DNA from 2 places in the Pseudarthrobacter defluvii genome. Region 1 is predicted to be linked to the other one. Evidence: riboswitches for the same ligand, from Rfam matches in the RefSeq annotation. Region 1 holds a riboswitch; the other holds the start of a gene.

Region 1 (9,888 bases):
TGAAATGGCGCTGCGCAGCAACGAAAGTGAACACGCTATGGCTACCGATTACGATGCTCCACGCAAGCAGGAAGAAGAGTCGCCCGCTGACTCTCTCGAGGCCCTCCAGGCATCACGGAGCGGCAACGCGCAGACCGCGGTTATCGATGTCGACGAAAACGACACCGCTGAAGGTATCGACCTGCCCGGCGCCGACCTGTCCAACGAGGAACTGACCGTCATTGTGGTTCCCGAGCAGTCCGACGAGTTCACCTGCTCGTCGTGCTTCCTGGTCCGCCACCGGTCGCAGGTTGCCCGTGAAAAGAACGGCCTGAAGTACTGCCGCGACTGCGAAGGCTAAAAACTACTTCCTGGTTTTCCCGGCGCCGGCCACCCCTCGGGTGGCCGGCGCTTTTTGGTCCTGCGCTATCTATCTCCGGCCGCCGTCGTTATCAAAATGACCCCTCGTCTCCGGCAAGGAACACTCCTACGCTGGAATCATCCAATGGCTTTGAATCCTGGATGGCACAGCAATGAAAAAGTTCTCCATCTGGCTCGCAGCCGTCCTGCTGGCTGTAGGGCTGGGAATCGTGGTCCAGGGACCTGCCTCGGCGGCTCCCTACTGCGGGCTCACCTGGGGCTCGCTGGCAAAATCCGGGCAGGACACCGGTACCGCATCCGTTACCAATGTCCGCACGGGGCAGCACTACTGTTTCGACCGGCTGGTGGTGGACCTCAACGGCCCTGCGGTCGCCTATACCGTGCAGTATGTGCCGCGGATCGAGCAGGAGGGCTCGGGGCTTCCCGTTCCGGTGCGGGGCGGTGCGCGCCTGCACATCAGCATCAAGGCGCCCTCCTATGACGAGAACGGCAACGCCACCTACAGCCCCGCGGACAGGAATGAACTCAGCAACGTTTCCGGCTACCAGACCTTCCGCCAGGTAGTCTCCGCAGGAAGCTTTGAAGGATACACAAGCCTGGGCCTGGGCGTTCGGGCCCGCCTTCCGTTCCGGGTCTTCACCCTGGACGGTCCCGGCTCCGGCTCCCGGCTGGTCATAGACGTGGCGCACTTCTGGTGACCCATCCGTCGTCGTAAACAAAAAAGGTGCCGCGCCCCATCAGGGGCACGGCACCTTTCCTAAGGGGCTTACTCCGGAACCACCAGGGCGGGGGTGTCCCGCTTCAGGGTTTCACCGCGGAAGAAGCCGGGGTGGGTGCGGGACAGGACCAGCATGACGACGGCGCCCAGCGCCAGGATGCCGACGCCCAGGATGAACACCAGGCCCACGCCGAAGACCTCCGAGCCGCTGCCGAACTCCGGAGCCAGGCTGTCCATGGCGGTCTTGAAGAACACTACGAACAGGCCCACGCCACCGACCACCGGGCACACCAGCCGGAACAGGAAGTGGCGTGCGCTGTTGAAGAGGCTGTGGCGGAAGTACCAGGTGCAGGCGAGTGCGGTCAGGCCGTAGTAGAAGCAGATCATCAGGCCCAGGGCCAGGATGGTGTCGTTCAGGACGTTCTCGCTGACCACGTGCATTACGGCGTAGAACCCCGCCGAGATGATCCCGGCAGCGATGGTGGCGAAGCCCGGCGTCGCGAACTTCCTGCTGATCCGGCTGAACGGCTTCGGCAGGGCACCGTAGTGGGCCATGGCCAGCAGACTCCGCGACGGCGACATGAAGGTGGACTGGAGGGAGGCGGCAGAGCTGGAGAGCACGGCGAGGGACATCAGGATGGCGAAGGGGCCCATGATGGGGGAGGCCAACGCGGTGAAGATGTTCTCGTGGTTTTCGGCGTTGTTCAGGCCGTTGCCGGTATCTCCGACGCCGGCGAACATCATGGTGGCGATGCTGACCAGGAGGTAGATGGCAAGGACGATGACGGCCGTCAGGGTGCCTGCCACGCCGGCGGTCTTCTTGCCGTTGGCCGTCTCCTCATTGACGGTGAGGCAGACGTCCCAGCCCCAGTAGACGAAGATCGACAGGGAGATGCCGGCGGCAACCTGGCCGAAGGTTTCGATCTTGGTGACGTCGAACCAGTCCCAGCTGAACGGGATGGCCGTTTCCGAGGTGGACCAGTTGGCAAACGCCATACCCACGAACAGGCCGAGGACCAGCAGTTGGAAGCCCACCAGGCTGTACTGCACCAGCTTGGTGGTGTGCAGGCCGCGGTAGCTGACCCAGACGGCCAGCGCCACGAAGACGAAGCAGGTGATGACGTTCAGGGCCTTGTTGTCCGCCAGGTCTGCGAGCTCCGGGGAGCCGGTGAGCTGGGACAGGAAAAGGTAGAAGAAGTCGACGGCGACGCCGGCGAGGTTGGACAGCACGATGATGTTGGCCGCCAGCAGGCCCCAGCCGCCCATCCAGCCGACCCAGGGCCCGAAGGCCTTGGTCACCCAGGTGAAAGTAGTGCCGCTGTCCGGGGAGTCGGCGTTGAGTTCCCGGTAGGCGAGCGAGACCAGAATCATGGGGATGAACCCGATCAGGAAGATGACGGGCAGCTGGAGGCCGGCTTCATTGACGGTGGGACCCAGCGCGCTGGTGAGGGTGTAGGCGGGGGCAATGGTCGAAATGCCCAGGACGACGACGGCGAGGAGCCCGAGCTGCCCACCCTTGAGACCCTTGTCGCCGACGCCGTCCGCGGATGGGGCATGGGCGTGCGGGCCGGGTTTGGCCGTACTGGTGCGGATTGTCTCTGTCATGGCACCACTTTCTGGGAAGGCTGTGAGACGGAAGTCACTATATGAATGGCGTTCATTTAGTATGGGGGCGCCGACCGTGTGATGCAAGACGCAATATGAATCACATTCGTTTGTGACTCGTTTTCGAAATTAGTAAGCTCGCTGATGAATTGCCTGAAGGCCTGCCGCCGCGGTGTCCGCGGCTGGTAGCGTCGGGCGTATTGGACCACTTGAGGAGGATGCATGAAAGCTTCACCGACATTGACCAACAACCTGCAGGCTGTCCTTGCGGACCTGATCGAGCTCCACGTCCAGGGCAAGCAGGCGCACTGGAACATCGTGGGCACCAACTTCCGCGACCTCCACCTGCAGCTGGATGAAATCGTGGACGCTGCCCGCCAGTTCGCCGACGATACCGCCGAGCGGATGCGCGCCCTGCATGCGCTTCCGGACGGCCGCAGCTCCACCGTTGCCGAAACCACCAGCCTGGCCCAGTTCCCTGAAGGGCTGATCAGCACTGAAGATGCCATCGAGCGGATCGTCGCTGCCATGGAGGCTGCCGTGGGCACCATGCGCAAGGTTCATGACGAAGTGGATGAGGAGGACCCCACCTCCGCGGACCTCCTGCACGAATTCATCGCCCGGCTGGAGCAGTTCGCCTGGATGGTGCAGGCGGAAAACATGAAGCCCACTGCCAAGGTCACGGCTGCAGACTCAAAGTAGCGGTTGTTTCACGGAGCGCCCGGCGGCGAGGTATTCCTCCTCGACGCCGGGCGCTTTTGCCTGCCCGGCGGTCCGTTTCTGGACTCCCGCGGGCGTCCGCTACGCCGCTTTTGGCACTTTTCGCAGCACGACGGCCGCGAGGACTGCCGCCGTCGCCATCAGTACCAGCCCAATTGCCGCGGTCACGTGCACCCCCGAGTCGAACGCTGCAGCGGCGGCGTCCCTGAGGGCGCCGGCAAGCGGTGGCGGCAGCAGGTTGGCCGCCTCCACGGCGCCCGCCAGTGTCTCCCCGGCGTTGTGCAAGGTGGGCCCGGGCAGTATGCCCTCCAGCCCCGCAGGCAGCCGAAGGTTCTGCTGGTAGGAGGCGGTCAAAATGGATCCCAGGACGGCTGTCCCCAGCAGGGAACCCACCTCGTAGCCCGTTTCGGAAATTGCCGCGGCCGCCCCCGACTTCGCCGGCGGGGCGGCGCCCAGGATGAGGTCGTTGGAGATGGTCTCCGCCGTGCCCACGCCCAGCGCCAGGACCAGGAGGGCTGCCAGCAGCAGCGACGGGCCGCCGTCGTGGTTTCCGAACGTCACCATGCTGTAGCCGGCGGCGCTGAACGCCAGCCCCGCAGCCACCACGTACCCGGGCCGGACCTTGCGGACCAGCGGCACCACCACCAGGCCGGCCACCACTGTGGCCGCCAGCGCGGGGACCATGGCAACTCCCGCCCCGGAGGGGCTCATTCCTTCGAGGAGCTGCAGGTGCTGGGCGAGGAACAGGATGAACCCGTTGAAGGAAAACAGGGCCAGGATGTTGGCGGTTATGGCCATGCTGAACACCCTGTTGCGGAACAGGGACATGTCCAGCAGCGGGTGCTCCAGGCGCAGCTGCCGCTGCACGAACACGGCTCCCATGGCCAGGCCAAAGGCAATTGCCCCCAGCCCTGCTGCGCCCGGCCCCTCCGTGGCGACGGCCTTGATGCCGTACACCACGGGCACCATGACCAGCATGGAGAGCAGGATGCTCGGGATGTCCACCTTCCCCGGGGAGGGATCCCTGGACTCCGGGATCAGGGCCGGCCCCAGCGCCAGCAGGGGAACCATGAGGGGTACCGCTACAAGGAAGACCGCGCCCCACCAGAATTGCTCCACCAGCCAGCCGCCGGCAATCGGCCCGAGGGCGGCGCCGCCGGAGAATCCCGCAGCCCAGATGGCGACTGCCAGCCGCCGGCGGTTGGGCTCGGGAAAGATGTTGCGGATCAGCGACAGCGTGGACGGCATCAGCATGGCCCCGAAGAAGCCCAGGGCTGCGCGGCCGGCGATCAGCCACTCCGGCGTCGGTGCGAAGGCGGTGGCGGCCGAGAGTGCGGCGAAACCGATGCTGCCGATGACCAGGAGCCGCCGCCGGCCAATCCGGTCGCCGAAGCTTCCCATGGATACCAGCAGGCCGGCCAGCACCAGGGGATAGGCGTCCACGATCCACAGCAGCTGCACGCCGGACGGTTCCAGGGCGCGGGCGATGGCAGGCAGCGCGAATGTCAGCGCCGTGTTGTCCACGGCCACCAGGAGTACGGGAAACATCAGCAGCCCCAGCGCCACCCAGTCGCGCCACAGCTGCCGCGGGGCGTTCCCGTCCGTGCGTGAGGGCGCGGGGCTGGTGGAAGTCGTCATGGAATAACTATACCGTCCAGACGGTATAGTTTAAAACTCCTTCCGGTTCCGTCATACCGCCGTGGGAAGGGCATGATGGAAGGCATGCCCCGAAAGCCTGTAGCCCGCGAAGCGGTCCTTGATGCCTTCGAGTCCCTGTTGATCGAGGTGGGGGAGCGCGCCGCCACCCTTGACGCCGTCGCCCGGAAGGCCGGCGTGTCCAAGGGCGGCCTGCTCTACCACTTTCCCAACAAGGAAGCGCTCATCGCCGTTCTGCTGGACCGGCTGGACGGCCTGGCCCGGGAGGATGCCGACGCCATGGCCTCAGCCGGCGAAGGCGCCGCCGCTTACTTCATCCGTTCCTCGGTGTGGGCAGACACTCCGCTGGACAGGGCCATCGTTGCCGCCACAAGGCTTGCCGAGGTGGCGCATGAAGAGACGCGGCGCCGGTTCGCGGCCATCCAGCAGCGATGGCTGGACGAAATTGCGGCTGATGTTGGTCCGGGGCTGGCGAAGGCAGTCCTCTATATGGGTGACGGCCTGTACTTCAACGCCATGCTGTCGGTGGCGCCCGCTCCGGCGGGGGGAGCGGCCGCTGACGTGGAGGAACTCCTCGCCGCCCTGGAGCGGCTCCGCAGGTAGGATTTGCCATTTGCCGGGAGGGGCGGCGGCGTAGGACAATGGAGAGTTGTGAGGGCCGCCACCGGCCGTCATGACCCAACAAGTTAATAGCCTTTGATCTGCGGCGGGAGAGTTCTGCCGGAAGTACAGGCAGGCGCCGTAGGAGCAAATCCTCCCCAGGAATCTCGCAGGCCCCTGTACCGCCGCGGCGAGGCGCCTCTGGAAAGCAGCAGGCAGTTGTCCTTCCTCCCTTGGGAAGTGGAAGAACTGTTGTGCTCACCGACGGTGCAAGCGGGTCCTGCCAGGCAGGCAACGCGGAAACTCTCAGGTCCAATACAGAGCGGGGAGGAACCCGAATAGCTGTGGCGCACCCTGCGCCGCCTGAGTAAATGGAGTTCCTTCGTGTCGGTTACCCCAGCCTCCACCACCTTCGTAGACCGCCATATCGGCGCGCGCCGCCAGGCCGACGTCGAAACCATGCTCAAAGCCGTGGGCTACGACACCGTCGACTCCCTGGTGGACACGGCCGTTCCCAAGGTCATCCGCCAGGAAACCGCCCTCCGCCTCCAGGACGCCCTCAGCGAGGTTGAGGTCCTCACGGAGTTGCGCAAGCTCGCCGGCAAGAACAAGACCGCCGTCCAGTTGATCGGCCAGGGGTACTTCGACACCGTCACTCCGCCGGTGATTCGCCGCAACATCCTCGAGTCCCCGGCCTGGTACACCGCGTACACGCCTTACCAGCCTGAGATTTCCCAGGGCCGGCTTGAGGCCCTGCTGAACTTCCAGACCATGGTGCAGGACCTGGTTGGCCTGCCTATCGCCAACGCCTCGCTGCTGGATGAAGCAACTGCCGTCGCCGAGGCCGTCCTGCTGATGCGCCGTGCCAACAAGGCCAAGCCCGCTGCGGATGGCAAGACCGTCCTGGACATCGACGTCCTCCCGCAGACCATCGCCATCGTCAGGGGCCGCGCCGAGGCACTGGGCTTCGACGTTGAAGTGGCGGACCTTTCCCAGGGCCTGCCGGAGGGCGACATCAACGGCATCGTGCTCCAGCAGCCCGGCGCCTCCGGCCGGGTATGGGACCAGTCCGGCGTCATTGCCGCCGCAAAGGAACGCGGCGCCCTGGTCACCGTGGCCGCAGACCTGCTGGCCCTGACCCTGATCACCCCTCCGGGCGAGCAGGGGGCGGACATCGCCGTCGGCTCCGCCCAGCGCTTCGGTGTGCCGCTGTTCTTCGGCGGCCCGCACGCCGCCTACATGGCTGTCCGCAAGGGGCTGGAGCGTTCGCTGCCCGGCCGGCTGGTGGGCGTGTCCAAGGACGACGCAGGCGTTCCTGCCTACCGCCTGGCGCTGCAGACCCGCGAGCAGCACATCCGCCGCGAGAAGGCCACGTCCAACATCTGCACGGCGCAGGCGCTGCTGGCCATCGTCGCCTCCATGTACGCCCTGTACCACGGCCCGGACGGGCTGAAGGCCATTGCGGAAACGACTCACGGCCATGCCCGGGTGCTGGCGGCGTCGCTGGCAGCAGCCGGTGTGGAGGTCCTGCATGGGAGCTTCTTCGACACCCTAACCGTCCGCGTCCCCGGGCGCGCCGCGGGCATCGTTGCCGACGCTGAAGCGCGGGGCATCAACCTGCGCGGCGTCGACGCCGACACCGTGGGCATCTCGCTCGATGAAACCACGACGGCGGCCGTCGTCGCCCAGGTTGCCGACATCTTCGGCGCCTCCATTGCTGGGGGCGAGGGCTTCGGGCTGGAGGCCGCCGTTGAGCGCTCCTCCGGCTACCTGCAGCACCCGGTGTTCAACACGCACCGGTCCGAGACGCAGCTGCTGCGCTACATCCGGAAGCTCTCCGACCGTGACCTCGCCCTGGACCGCACCATGATCCCGCTGGGGTCGTGCACCATGAAGCTGAACGCCACCGCCGAGATGGAGGCCATTTCCTGGCCGGAGTTCGCCTCCATCCACCCGTTCGCCCCGGACTCCCAGACCGCTGGCTGGCGCGAACTGATCGCCGACCTGGAAGCGGACCTGACGGCCATTACCGGGTACGACCAGGTTTCCATCCAGCCCAACGCCGGATCCCAGGGTGAGCTCGCAGGCCTGCTGGCGATCCGCGGCTACCACCACTCCCGCGGCGATCAGCAGCGCAACGTCTGCCTGATCCCGGCCTCGGCCCACGGCACGAATGCTGCTTCCGCGGTCCTGGCAGGGATGAAGGTGGTCGTTGTAGCCACCGCAGCGGACGGCACCATCGACCACGAGGACCTGACGGCCAAGATCGAAGCGAACAAGGACGCCCTGTCCTGCATCATGATCACCTACCCCTCCACCCACGGCGTGTACGACGGCGACGTCCGCGACGTGTGCGACGCCATCCACGCCGCCGGCGGCCAGGTATACATCGACGGCGCCAACCTGAACGCGCTCGTCGGGCTGGCCCAGCCGGGCAAGTTCGGCGGCGACGTCTCGCACCTGAACCTGCACAAGACCTTCTGCATCCCGCACGGCGGCGGCGGACCCGGCGTGGGCCCGGTCGCAGCCAAGGCACACCTGGCACCATTCATGCCGGGCGACGCCAACAAGGCCGCCCATGAGGAAGGCCACGGGGTGGCGATCTCGGCGTCCCGGTTCGGTTCCGCCGGTGTGCTGCCGATCTCCTGGGCGTACGTGAAGCTGATGGGCGGCGAGGGCCTGACCGAGGCCACCAAGTCCGCGCTCCTCGCAGCCAACTACGTGGCCGCGAGGCTGAACGAGTTTTACCCGGTTCTCTACACCGGCGAGGGCGGCCTGGTGGCGCACGAGTGCATCCTGGACCTGCGTGAACTCACCGCCCGCACCGGTGTGACCGCCGAGGACGTGGCCAAGCGCCTTATCGACTTCGGCTTCCACGCCCCCACCCTGGCATTCCCGGTCGCAGGAACCCTGATGGTGGAGCCCACCGAGTCCGAGGACCTGGCCGAGATCGATCGCTTCATCGAGGCGATGATCACGATCCGCGAGGAAATCGACCAGGTGGCCAACGGGGACTTTGCCGTTGCCGACTCACCGCTGCGCCGCGCACCCCACACTGCCGCCGCCGTCGTCAGCTCCGACTGGGACCGTGCCTACCCGCGCGAGCAGGCCGCGTTCCCCGCCCACCACAAGCAGGACAAGTATTTCCCGCCGGTGGGCCGGATCGACGGCGCCGCCGGAGACCGTAACCTGATCTGCTCCTGCCCGCCGCTCTCCGAGTTCGAGAACTGAGGCCTGCCGCCATGACTGAGAAATACACAGCGTTGTACGACGAGCACAAGAAGCTGGGCGCGTCGTTCACCGACTTCGGTGGCTGGCAGATGCCGCTCAAGTACAGCTCCGAGCTGGCCGAACACCACGCGGTCCGCAAGGCTGCAGGCCTGTTCGACCTCTCCCACATGGGCGAGGTCTGGGTGACCGGACGGGACGCCGGCGCGTTCCTGGACTACGCCCTGGTGGGGAAGATCTCCGCCATGGCGGTGGGCAAGGCCAAGTACTCGCTGATCTGCAATGAGGACGGCGGGATCATCGACGACCTCATCACCTATCGGCGTCCCGCTTCGCAGGACGGCACCGACGTCTTCCTGGTGGTGCCCAATGCCGGCAATGCCGCCGTGGTGGCTGCAGCACTGCAGGAGCGTGCCGCAGGGTTCGATGTGGTGGTTGATGATGCTTCGGCGCGGACCTCCCTGGTCGCGGTGCAGGGGCCCAAGGCCCAGGAACTCCTGCTCCGCCTGGTTCCGGCCGCCCAGCACCCCCTGGTGACGGCACTGAAGTACTACGCCGCCGTCGAGGTTCCCTTCCTGGTAAGCGGGGCGGGCAAGGAGCTCCTGCTCGCCCGTACCGGATACACCGGCGAGGACGGGTTCGAAATCTTTGTGGACAACCACGATGCCGCCGCGCTGTGGCAGGCACTGATCGCCATCGCCGACGAAGCGGAACTGACCCCCGCCGGCCTCGCCTCCCGCGACTCCCTCCGGCTCGAGGCAGGGATGCCACTGTACGGCAACGAACTGTCCCTGCAGGGTGACCCGTTCGCCGCCCGCCTGGGTCCCGTCGTCGCACTCTCCAAGGAAGGCGACTTCGTGGGCAAAGCCGCCCTGGCAGCCAAAAAGGCGGCCGGCGCCGGCAGCACCTCCGGCCGCCGCCTCGTGGGGCTCAAAGGCCAGGGCCGCCGCGCCGGCCGCGCGCACTACCCCGTGCTCAAGGACGGTGCCACGGTCGGCGAA
Region 2 (9,888 bases), 390 kb from region 1:
CGGCCCATCACGAGGTTACCGGCTCCTCCCACAACGGCCCCTATGCCGAACGGGAGCGCCCTGCCGAACAGGGCAGTACCCTGCCGCTTGAGCAGGTTCTTGAGGAAGGCGTGCTGGATACGCTTGCGTACACTGCCGAAGCCCGGCCCCACCATCGACTTGGAAAGCACATTGCCCCAGTTATTGGCGGCGCTGTTGCCGCTGCCGGAGGCCTGGCCACTCAGCGTTCCCAGCAGGGCGGTACCCTCCTCGCCGAGCATGATGGCCATGACCATGGTGCCGGCCTTCTCCGGGTTGGTGAGGCGGATGCCGTGAAGTTCGGCCAGCGAGGTTGCGTACAGTGCCGTTGCTTCCAGGAAGCCCACGGTGGCGGCGGCGGACAGTCCCAGCGACGCCACAGTGCCAACACCGGGTACGACGGCGGTAGCGCCCACCACGGCGCCGCCACCGGCGACAGCACGCAGGTAGTCGCGCTCGGCGATGTCCGCCAACTGGGCAGCCGTTGCGCGGGGGTGCTTCTTTTGGAGCCGCCGGATGTAGCCAACCACCAGCGGCCGCTGGATCTGCACCGCCTTCAGAAGCATGTTGTGGACGCCGGGCTTGGGCTTGCCGTCGGAGTCGAACATGGTTCTGTGGGCGGTTTCCTGTGCGATACGAAGTGCGGGATTGCTGCGCCGGGCCATGGTCACCTTCATTCAAATCGACCTGCAGCGGGAGGCTGCCGTGCTCTTTCCATCCTATGTGGATAAACACTAAGTATGCTTAACTTCCGCGCCCGGCACCGGCGGGCGGGCTACCTTGGCAGGCCGGACCCATCATTGGATCCAACGCACCTGCCCGGCAGCCCGCCGTCGGCCGTTACTTCCTGGCCTGCTCTACCTCTTCGGCGGACACCCCGGCGGCGCTCCGTCCGGCTGCCACCGCGGCGTCATTGCGAAGCTCGGCGCGGAAGACCTCGAAGCGGGCAAGGTGTGCGGGTCGGCGCCGCAGGACGGCCCAGGCCACGCCAAGGACGACGAACCAGGTGGGCGTCACCAACAAGGCGATGAGGGTGTCCGGTTGGGTGGTCAGCGCCCAGAGGACGAACGCGAAGAACGCGTAGACCACCCAGACCGCGGGGGTGCCGCCTGGCATCTTAAAGTTCGACGCCGCGTGCAGATGGGGGCGGCGGCGACGGAACGAGATGTAGCTGGCCAGGATGATCGACCAGACGAAGATGAAGCAGACGGCGGACACTGTGGTCACCATTTCGAACGCCTTGCCAACGTCCTGGCCGGCGTACATGAGGACGACGCCGGAGAGCAGCAGCACGCAGGACAGGCGCAGGGCGTTGCTGGGCACCTTCCTCGTGGACAGGCGGCTGAAGATGCCCGGCGCGTCGCCCTCCTGGGCAAGGCCGAAGACCATGCGGGACGTGGAGTAGATGCCGGAGTTGGCGGAGGACATGGCCGAGGTGAGGACCACCAGGTTGACCACGGTGGCCGCGGCGCCGAGGCCGGCCAGGGAGAACATGCCGATGAAGGGGCTGTGGCCAGCGGCGAACTGGGTCCACGGGGTGACGGCCATCAGGATGACCAGCGCGCCCACGTAGAACAGGAGTACGCGGACCGGGATGGCGTTGATGGCCTTGGGCAGGGTCTTCTCCGGGTTCTTGGCCTCGGCGGCGGTGGTGCCCACCAGTTCAATGCCGACGAAGGCGAACACGGCGATCTGGAATCCGGCTACGAAGCCCATGAATTCGTTGGGGAAGAACCCGCCGTGGCTCCACAGGTTGGTGAAGCTGGCCGTGCCCGTGTCGGACTGGAAGCCGGTGAAAATCATGAAAAGGCCCACGATGATGAGCGCAGCGATGGCGACAATCTTGATGAGGGCGAACCAGAACTCGGTCTCGCCGAAGGCCTTGACCGTGGCGAGGTTCAGCAGGAGCAGGATGCCGATGGTGGCCAGGCCAGGGATCCAGAGCGGCAGCGCCGGCCACAGTTCCTTGGAGTAGCCGGCGATGGCGATAACGTCCGCGATGCCGGTGATTACCCAGCAGAACCAGTACGTCCAGCCGGTGAAGAAGCCGGCCCACGGCCCCAGGAGGTCCGCAGCGAAGTCGCTGAAGGACTTGTAGTTCAGGTTGCTCAGCAGCAGTTCGCCCATGGCGCGCATGACGAAGAAGAGCATGAACCCGATGATCATGTACACGAAGATCACGGACGGGCCGGCCGCGGAAATGGTTTTGCCGGAGCCCATGAAGAGGCCGGTGCCGATCGCGCCGCCGATGGCAATGAGCTGGATATGGCGGTTGGTCAGCTGCCGTTCCAGGTGGGGAGGCTCGCTGCGGACCGCCGTGCGCGCGCCGTTGCGCGCTGGTTCGCCGTTGGACGTGGGGGGATGAATCGCCATGAGGAACTCCATCGGTAAAGCGGCATTTTGGGTACCGCAAAAGATTTGGTTCCTCCCCGCTCTGTAGGGAACCTGAGAGTTTCCGCAGCCCAAGCCGCTTGCACCGTCGGTGAGCCAGGGCATGCCTGGCTGCTTTCCAGAGTTGCCTGTCCGCGGCGGTACGTGGGCCTGAGAGTTTCCTGGGGAGGGTTTGCTCCTACGGCGCCTGCTAAATGTACCCGGCAAGGCTCTCCCGCCGCAGGTCGAAGGCATGTTCAGTTGGAAACCGCAGCCCGTAAGGGCCGCAGCGGTCATGCGTCGGGACGGGCGCCGGCAGTCGGACTGCTCCGGATACGCTGAGCCAGCCGCAGACGGCGCCAATCCCGGGGATCAGTGTGGTGTCCGTCACGATGCAATGTCAAACCCTTCCCGACACAAGCGGAGCAAGGCCCTGTCATCTTCCTGTATCTGACCCGCTTCAGGAGCCCGCGATTTGCCACCGGCCGCATATCCCGATACCTTGTGAGCCGAATCACCCACATTTGAATAAGCCTTTCGAGCTGTGACGGGAGAGTCCTCCCGGCGAAACACCGGGCAGGCGCCGTAGGAGCAAATCCTCCCCAGGAATCTCTCAGGCCCACGTACCGTCATGGCGAGGCGACTCTGGAAAGCAACCGGGCTTTTGCCTGGTTCACCGACGGTGCAAGCGGCCCCCTGCCAAGAGCAGGCAACGCGGAATCTCTCAGGTCCAATACAGAGCGGGGAGGAACCCATCCCACGCCGTGCCACCTTCGGCCGGCCAGAACTGGAGTTCCTCATGACGATTCAATCGCTTCCAACATCGTTTGTTGACCGCCATATCGGCGCGCGCCGCCAGGCCGACGTCGAAACCATGCTCAAGGCCGTGGGCTACGACAGCGTGGACGGCCTGGTGGACGTTGCCGTCCCGGCCTCCATTCGGCAGGAAACCGCCCTCCGCCTCCAGGACGCCCTCAGCGAGGTTGAGGTCCTCACGGAGTTGCGCAAGCTCGCCGGCAAGAACAAGACCGCCGTCCAATTGATCGGCCAGGGGTACTTCGACACGGTCACTCCGCCGGTGATCCGCCGCAGCATCCTTGAGTCCCCAGCCTGGTACACGGCCTACACCCCGTACCAGCCCGAGATTTCCCAGGGCCGCCTCGAGGCGCTGCTGAACTTCCAGACCATGGTCCAGGACCTCACGGCACTCCCGGTGGCCAACGCCTCACTGCTGGACGAGGCCACCGCGGTGGCCGAGGCCGTGCTCCTGATGCGGCGTGCCAATAAGAACAAAGACGCCAAGGACGGCAGGACTCTCCTCGACGCTGACTGCCTCCCCCAGACCATCGCCATCGTGAAGGGCCGCGCGGAGGCGCTGGGCTTCGAAGTTGAAGTGGCGGATCTCTCCAAGGGCCTGCCGGAAGGTGCCATCAACGGCGTCGTCCTGCAGCAGCCCGGGGTTTCCGGCCGGGTATGGGACCAGTCCAAAGTCATCAGCGCCGCCAAGGACCGCGGCGCCCTGGTCACCGTGGCAGCTGACCTGCTGGCCCTGACCCTGATCACCCCTCCGGGCGAGCAGGGCGCCGACATCGCTGTCGGCTCCACCCAGCGCTTTGGCGTGCCGCTGTTTTTTGGGGGGCCGCACGCCGCCTACATGGCCGTCCAGAAGGGCATGGAACGCTCGCTCCCCGGCCGCTTGGTGGGCGTCTCCAAGGACAACGCCGGCGCCCCTGCCTACCGGCTGGCTTTGCAGACCCGCGAGCAGCACATCCGCCGCGAGAAGGCCACGTCCAACATTTGCACCGCGCAGGCATTGCTGGCCATCGTTTCCTCCTTCTACGCGGTTTACCACGGCCCGGATGGACTGAAGGCCATCGCCGAAGGCGTCCACCACAAGGCACGCGTCCTGGCCACCGCCCTCGCGTCCATGGGCCGTGAACTGGTCACCGATTCCTTCTTCGACACCCTCACCGTGCGCGTCCCGGGCAAGGCCGCCAAGGTGATCACCGCCGCTGAAGCCCGCGGCATTAACCTGCGCTTTGTCGACCAGGACACGGTGGGCGTCTCCCTGGACGAGACGACGACGGCGGCAACGCTGTCCGCCGTCGCGGTCGCCTTTGGCGCGGGTCCGGTGGGCGACGCCGAAGGCTTCGAACTGCCTGAATCGGTCCTGCGCACCTCCGGCTACCTGGAGCACCCGGTGTTCAACACGCACCGGTCCGAGACGCAGCTGCTGCGCTACATCCGGAAGCTGTCGGACCGGGACCTGGCCTTGGACCGCACCATGATCCCGCTGGGTTCGTGCACCATGAAGCTGAACGCCACCGCGGAAATGGAAGCCATCTCCTGGCCGGAGTTCGCCTCCATCCACCCGTTCGCCCCGGACTCCCAGACCGAGGGCTGGCGCGAACTGATTGCTGGTCTTGAATCAGACCTGGCCGAGATTACCGGGTACGACCAGGTTTCCATCCAGCCCAACGCCGGATCCCAGGGCGAGCTCGCAGGCCTGCTGGCGATCCGCGGCTACCACCACTCCCGCGGTGACCAGCAGCGCAACGTCTGCCTGATCCCGGCTTCGGCGCACGGCACCAACGCCGCCTCCGCCGTCCTGGCAGGGATGAAGGTGGTTGTCGTGGCCACTGCATCTGACGGCACCATCGACCACGAGGACCTGACGGCCAAGATCGAGGCGCACAAGGATGTTCTGTCCTGCATCATGATCACCTACCCGTCCACCCATGGCGTGTACGACGGCGACGTCCGTGAGGTCTGCGACGCCGTGCACGCCGCCGGCGGCCAGGTATACGTGGACGGTGCCAACCTGAACGCGCTCGTTGGGCTGGCCCAGCCGGGCAAGTTCGGCGGCGACGTGTCCCACCTGAACCTGCACAAGACCTTCTGCATCCCGCACGGCGGCGGCGGACCCGGTGTTGGCCCTGTTGCTGCCAAGGCCCACCTAGCACCATTCATGCCGGGCGACGCCAACAACGCTTCTTCCGGGGGCGCAGTGGAGGGACACGGCGTTGCCATTTCAGCCTCGCGGTTCGGTTCGGCCGGCGTGCTGCCCATCTCCTGGGCCTACGTGAAGCTGATGGGCGGGGAGGGCCTGACCGAGGCCACCAAGTCCGCGCTGCTGGCTGCAAACTATGTCGCCACCCGGCTGAACGAGTTTTACCCGGTCCTCTACACCGGTGAAGGCGGTCTGGTGGCGCACGAGTGCATCCTGGACCTGCGTGAACTCACCGCCAGGACTGGAGTGACCGCCGAGGACGTGGCCAAGCGGCTGATCGACTTTGGCTTCCACGCCCCCACCCTGGCGTTCCCTGTCGCCGGGACGCTGATGGTGGAGCCCACCGAGTCCGAGGACCTCGCGGAAATCGACCGCTTCATCGACGCCATGATAACCATCCACGCCGAGATTGAGCAGGTTGCTGCCGGGGACTTCTCCCTGGAGGCATCCCCGGTGCGCAACGCACCCCACACGGCTGCCGCCGTCGTCAGTTCCGACTGGGACCGCGCCTACCCGCGCGAACAGGCCGTGTTCCCCGTGCCCTCGCTGCGGCAGGACAAGTACTTCCCGCCGGTGGGACGGATCGACGGCGCCGCCGGCGACCGGAACCTGATCTGCTCCTGCCCGCCGCTTGAAGACTTCGAAAACTAAGGACTCACCCAATGACTGAGAACTACACCGCTCTCTACGAGCAGCACAAGAAGGCCGGGGCCTCCTTCACGGACTTCGGTGGCTGGCAGATGCCGCTCAAGTACAACTCCGAGCTCGCCGAACACCACGCCGTGCGCAAGGCTGCCGGCCTGTTCGACCTCTCCCACATGGGCGAGGTCTGGGTGACCGGGCCGGACGCTGCCGCGATCCTGGACTACGCCCTTGCCGGCAAGTTGTCCGCGGTCGCCGTCGGGAAGGCCAAGTACTCCTTGATCTGTGACGCCGACGGCGGCATCATCGACGACCTCATCACCTACCGCAGGGCTGATGACAAGTTCCTCGTGGTGCCGAATGCGGGCAACGCGAAGGTGGTGGCCGATGCCTTGCAGGAACGCGCCGCCAACTTCGACGTGACCGTTGAAGATGCCTCCGTGGAAACTTCCCTCATCGCCGTCCAGGGTCCCGCCGCCGAGGCCATCCTGCTGCAGCTGGTTCCCGCAGAACAGCACGCCCTGGTCACGGATCTGAAGTACTACGCCGCAGTTGAAGTGGGCGTCAGCTTCGGGGGTGCCGTCCGCGACCTGCTCGTGGCCCGGACCGGTTACACCGGCGAGGACGGGTTCGAAATCTACGTTCCCAATCTGGACGCGCCCGCGCTGTGGGAAGCACTGCTGGAAGCCGGGGAAGGACATGGCCTGGTCCCCGCCGGCCTCGCAGCCCGTGATTCCCTCCGCCTTGAAGCAGGCATGCCGCTCTACGGCAACGAGCTCTCCCGCCACGTGAACGCCTACGCGGCTGGGCTGGGCCCGGTGGTGTCGCTGGCCAAGGAAAGCGACTTCGTGGGAAAGGAAGCCCTGGCCGCCATCAAGGCTGCCGGCGTCGGCTCCACCATCGGTCAGAAGCTCGTGGGCCTCAAGGGCGCCGGACGCCGCGCCGCCCGCGGCCACTACCCTGTCCTCAAGGACGGCACCCTCGTTGGCGAAGTGACCTCCGGCCAGCCGTCGCCCACCCTCGGCTACCCCATCGCAATGGCCTACGTCGACGTCGAATTCGCCGAGCCCGGCACCGTCCTGGACGTAGACCTCCGCGGCAAGCCCGAACGCTTCGAAGTAGTAGCCCTGCCGTTCTACCGTCGCCAAAAGTAGGCCGGCGCGGCTGGTTGGCCCAACGGGCCGCCCTCCTCTGCATGCTCGGTCGCGTAGACGCCCGCTGGGCGGACGTGACGCTCCCTTAGACGCATGCTGCCGGAGGCCGGCCCGCAGGGGCCTGACGCCCGCTCACTTTTGGTGGGTTTTAGACCGACGCCCGCTCACTTTTGGCGGGTTTAGTGCGGACGCTCTCTCACTTTTCACACACGAACAATAGGAAAAATTATGAGCAACGTTGTAGCTGAACTGAAGTACTCCGCCGAGCATGAATGGGTTGCTGTTGACGGGTCCGGGCCTGCGGGGATTGGTATTTCCGCCGTGGCCGCCGATGCCCTGGGCGACATTGTGTACGTGGATCTGCCCGAGGTGGGTTCTACCGTGACCGCCGGCGAGACCTGCGGCGAGGTGGAATCCACCAAGTCCGTGTCCGACCTCTACGCGCCCGTCACCGGTGAGGTCACCGAGATCAACGACGCCGTGGTGTCCGACCCCGCACTCATCAACAGCGACCCTTACGGCGCCGGCTGGCTCTTCAAGGTGGCCGTCACCGAGGAAGGCCCGCTGCTGTCCGCTGAGGAATACGCTGCGGCAAACGGCGGCGAACTGTGAGCGCCGCGGCCGCAGGCACCGGTACAACCATGGCCTTCGAGCAGGTGGTCTCCCCCAGCCTGAACGCCGACCTGTCCGTCCTGGACCCCGAGATCGCGGCAAAGATCGACGACGAACTGGGCCGCCAGCGCGACGGCCTGGAAATGATCGCTTCCGAGAACCACACTGCCGCAGCCGTAATGCAGGCGCAGGGCTCGGTACTGACCAACAAGTACGCCGAGGGCTACCCCGGCAAGCGCTACTATGGCGGCTGCGAGCACGTGGACGTTATCGAGCAGCTCGCCATCGACCGGGTGAAAGCCCTGTTCGGCGCGGAGTTCGCCAACGTCCAGCCGCACTCCGGCGCGCAGGCAAACGCCTCGGTGATGCACGCACTGATCAAGCCCGGTGACACCATCATGGGCCTGAACCTTGCCCACGGCGGCCACCTAACCCACGGCATGAAGATCAACTTCTCCGGGAAGCTGTACAACGTGGTGCCGTACCAGGTCCGTGAGGACACCCACACCATCGACATGGCGGAAGTGGAGCGGCTGGCGCAGGAGCACAAGCCGCAGCTGATCGTGGCTGGCTGGTCGGCCTACGCAAGGCAGCTGGACTTCGCTGAGTTCCGGCGGATCGCGGACTCCGTTGGTGCCTATCTGATGGTGGACATGGCGCACTTCGCCGGGCTGGTGGCCGCGGGCCTGCACCCGTCGCCGGTCCCGCATGCCCATGTCACCACCTCCACCACGCACAAGACCCTTGCCGGTCCGCGCGGCGGCATCATCCTGTCCAACGACCCCGACGTTGCCAAGAAGATCAACTCCGCCGTGTTCCCGGGGCAGCAGGGCGGGCCGCTGGAGCACGTGATCGCCGGCAAGGCTGTGGCGTTCAAGATCGCCGCCTCCGAGGAGTTCCGTGAGCGGCAGGAGCGGGTCCTCGCAGGTGCCCGCATCCTGGCCCAGCGCCTGGTCCAGCCCGACGTCACGGCCAAGGGCATCAGCGTGGTGTCCGGAGGCACGGATGTGCACCTGGTCCTCGTGGACCTGCGGAACTGCGCGCTCAACGGACAGCAGGCCGAAGACCGACTCGCGGCAATCGATATCACCGTCAACCGCAATGCAGTCCCCTTCGACCCACGTCCTCCGATGGTGACGTCGGGCCTGCGCATCGGCACCCCCGCCCTGGCCACCCGTGGCTTCGGCGAGGACGCCTTCCGCGAGGTTGCGGACATCATCGCCGAGGCATTAATCGCCGACGCCGATGCCGACCTTTCCGGTCTGCGTCACCGCGTCGAAGCACTCGCCGCAGCCCACCCGCTCTACCCGGGCATCGCACCGCTGTCCTGAACTTGGTTTCGACGGGCTCAGCCAGAGGTGGTTGAGCCCGTCGAAACCCGCTCCGATCGTAATTTTTAGTTAGGAATCCCCGCATGGCTGTTGGTGTCTTTGACCTTTTTTCGATCGGTATTGGTCCGTCGTCTTCGCATACTGTGGGGCCGATGCGGGCTGCTGCTGTTTTTGCCGAGGAGTTGGTGGGGTCCGGGGTGCTGGGTTCCGTGGGGTCGTTGCGGGTGGATTTGTATGGGTCCCTGGCGGCGACGGGGCATGGGCATGGGACGATGACGGCGGTCCTGTTGGGGTTGGAGGGGTTTCATCCGGAGTTGATCCTGCCGGCGGAGGTGGAGGAGCGGCTGGCTTCGATCGCGGAGACCGGGGTCCTGAACCTGGCCGGGGCGGTGGAGGCTTCCGGTGGCGGTGTGCCGTTGCCGTACGGGGTGGAGGATATGGTGCTGCGGCCGTTGACGGTGTTGCCGCGGCATACGAACGGGATGACGTTCACCGTCTCTGATGCGGGCGGGGAGGTGCTGCATGCGGCGACGTTCTTCTCGGTCGGTGGCGGGTTCATCGTCCGGGAGGGTGGGGAGGATGCCGCGCAGCAGGAACTGGATGCGTCCAAGGAGGAGTTGCCGTTGCCGTTCCGGACCGCTGCTGAGCTGTTGGAGCACTGCGCGGTGACCGGGCTGGGCATCGCCGATGTGATGTTCAGGAACGAGCTGGCCTCCCGGGATGAGGGGGAGATCCGGGCCGGGCTGCTGCA

The links. A riboswitch is a leader RNA that binds a small molecule or an ion and turns the genes downstream of it on or off. The one in region 1 is predicted to bind glycine.
Region 2: linked by a shared signal. The riboswitch ahead of cycA (D-serine/D-alanine/glycine transporter) and the one ahead of gcvP (aminomethyl-transferring glycine dehydrogenase) in region 1 are both predicted to bind glycine.

The regions. Positions count from the first base shown of each region.
Region 1 is NZ_CP066362.1:772,071-781,958, forward strand. It holds gene JCQ34_RS03665 (DUF4193 domain-containing protein) at 38-340, shown strand; gene JCQ34_RS03670 (AMIN-like domain-containing (lipo)protein) at 513-1,058, shown strand; gene JCQ34_RS03675 (APC family permease) at 1,127-2,683, opposite strand; gene JCQ34_RS03680 (Dps family protein) at 2,906-3,385, shown strand; gene JCQ34_RS03685 (MFS transporter) at 3,485-5,041, opposite strand; gene JCQ34_RS03690 (TetR/AcrR family transcriptional regulator) at 5,126-5,662, shown strand; glycine riboswitch at 5,757-5,854, shown strand; gene gcvP (aminomethyl-transferring glycine dehydrogenase) at 6,044-8,890, shown strand; gene gcvT (glycine cleavage system aminomethyltransferase GcvT) at 8,902-9,888, shown strand, end outside.
Region 2 is NZ_CP066362.1:382,642-392,529, reverse strand. It holds gene JCQ34_RS01890 (hypothetical protein) at 1-683, opposite strand, end outside; gene cycA (D-serine/D-alanine/glycine transporter) at 859-2,391, opposite strand; glycine riboswitch at 2,443-2,537, opposite strand; glycine riboswitch at 2,538-2,636, opposite strand; glycine riboswitch at 2,927-3,027, shown strand; gene gcvP (aminomethyl-transferring glycine dehydrogenase) at 3,188-6,049, shown strand; gene gcvT (glycine cleavage system aminomethyltransferase GcvT) at 6,061-7,194, shown strand; gene gcvH (glycine cleavage system protein GcvH) at 7,423-7,806, shown strand; gene glyA (serine hydroxymethyltransferase) at 7,836-9,137, shown strand; gene JCQ34_RS01860 (L-serine ammonia-lyase) at 9,221-9,888, shown strand, end outside.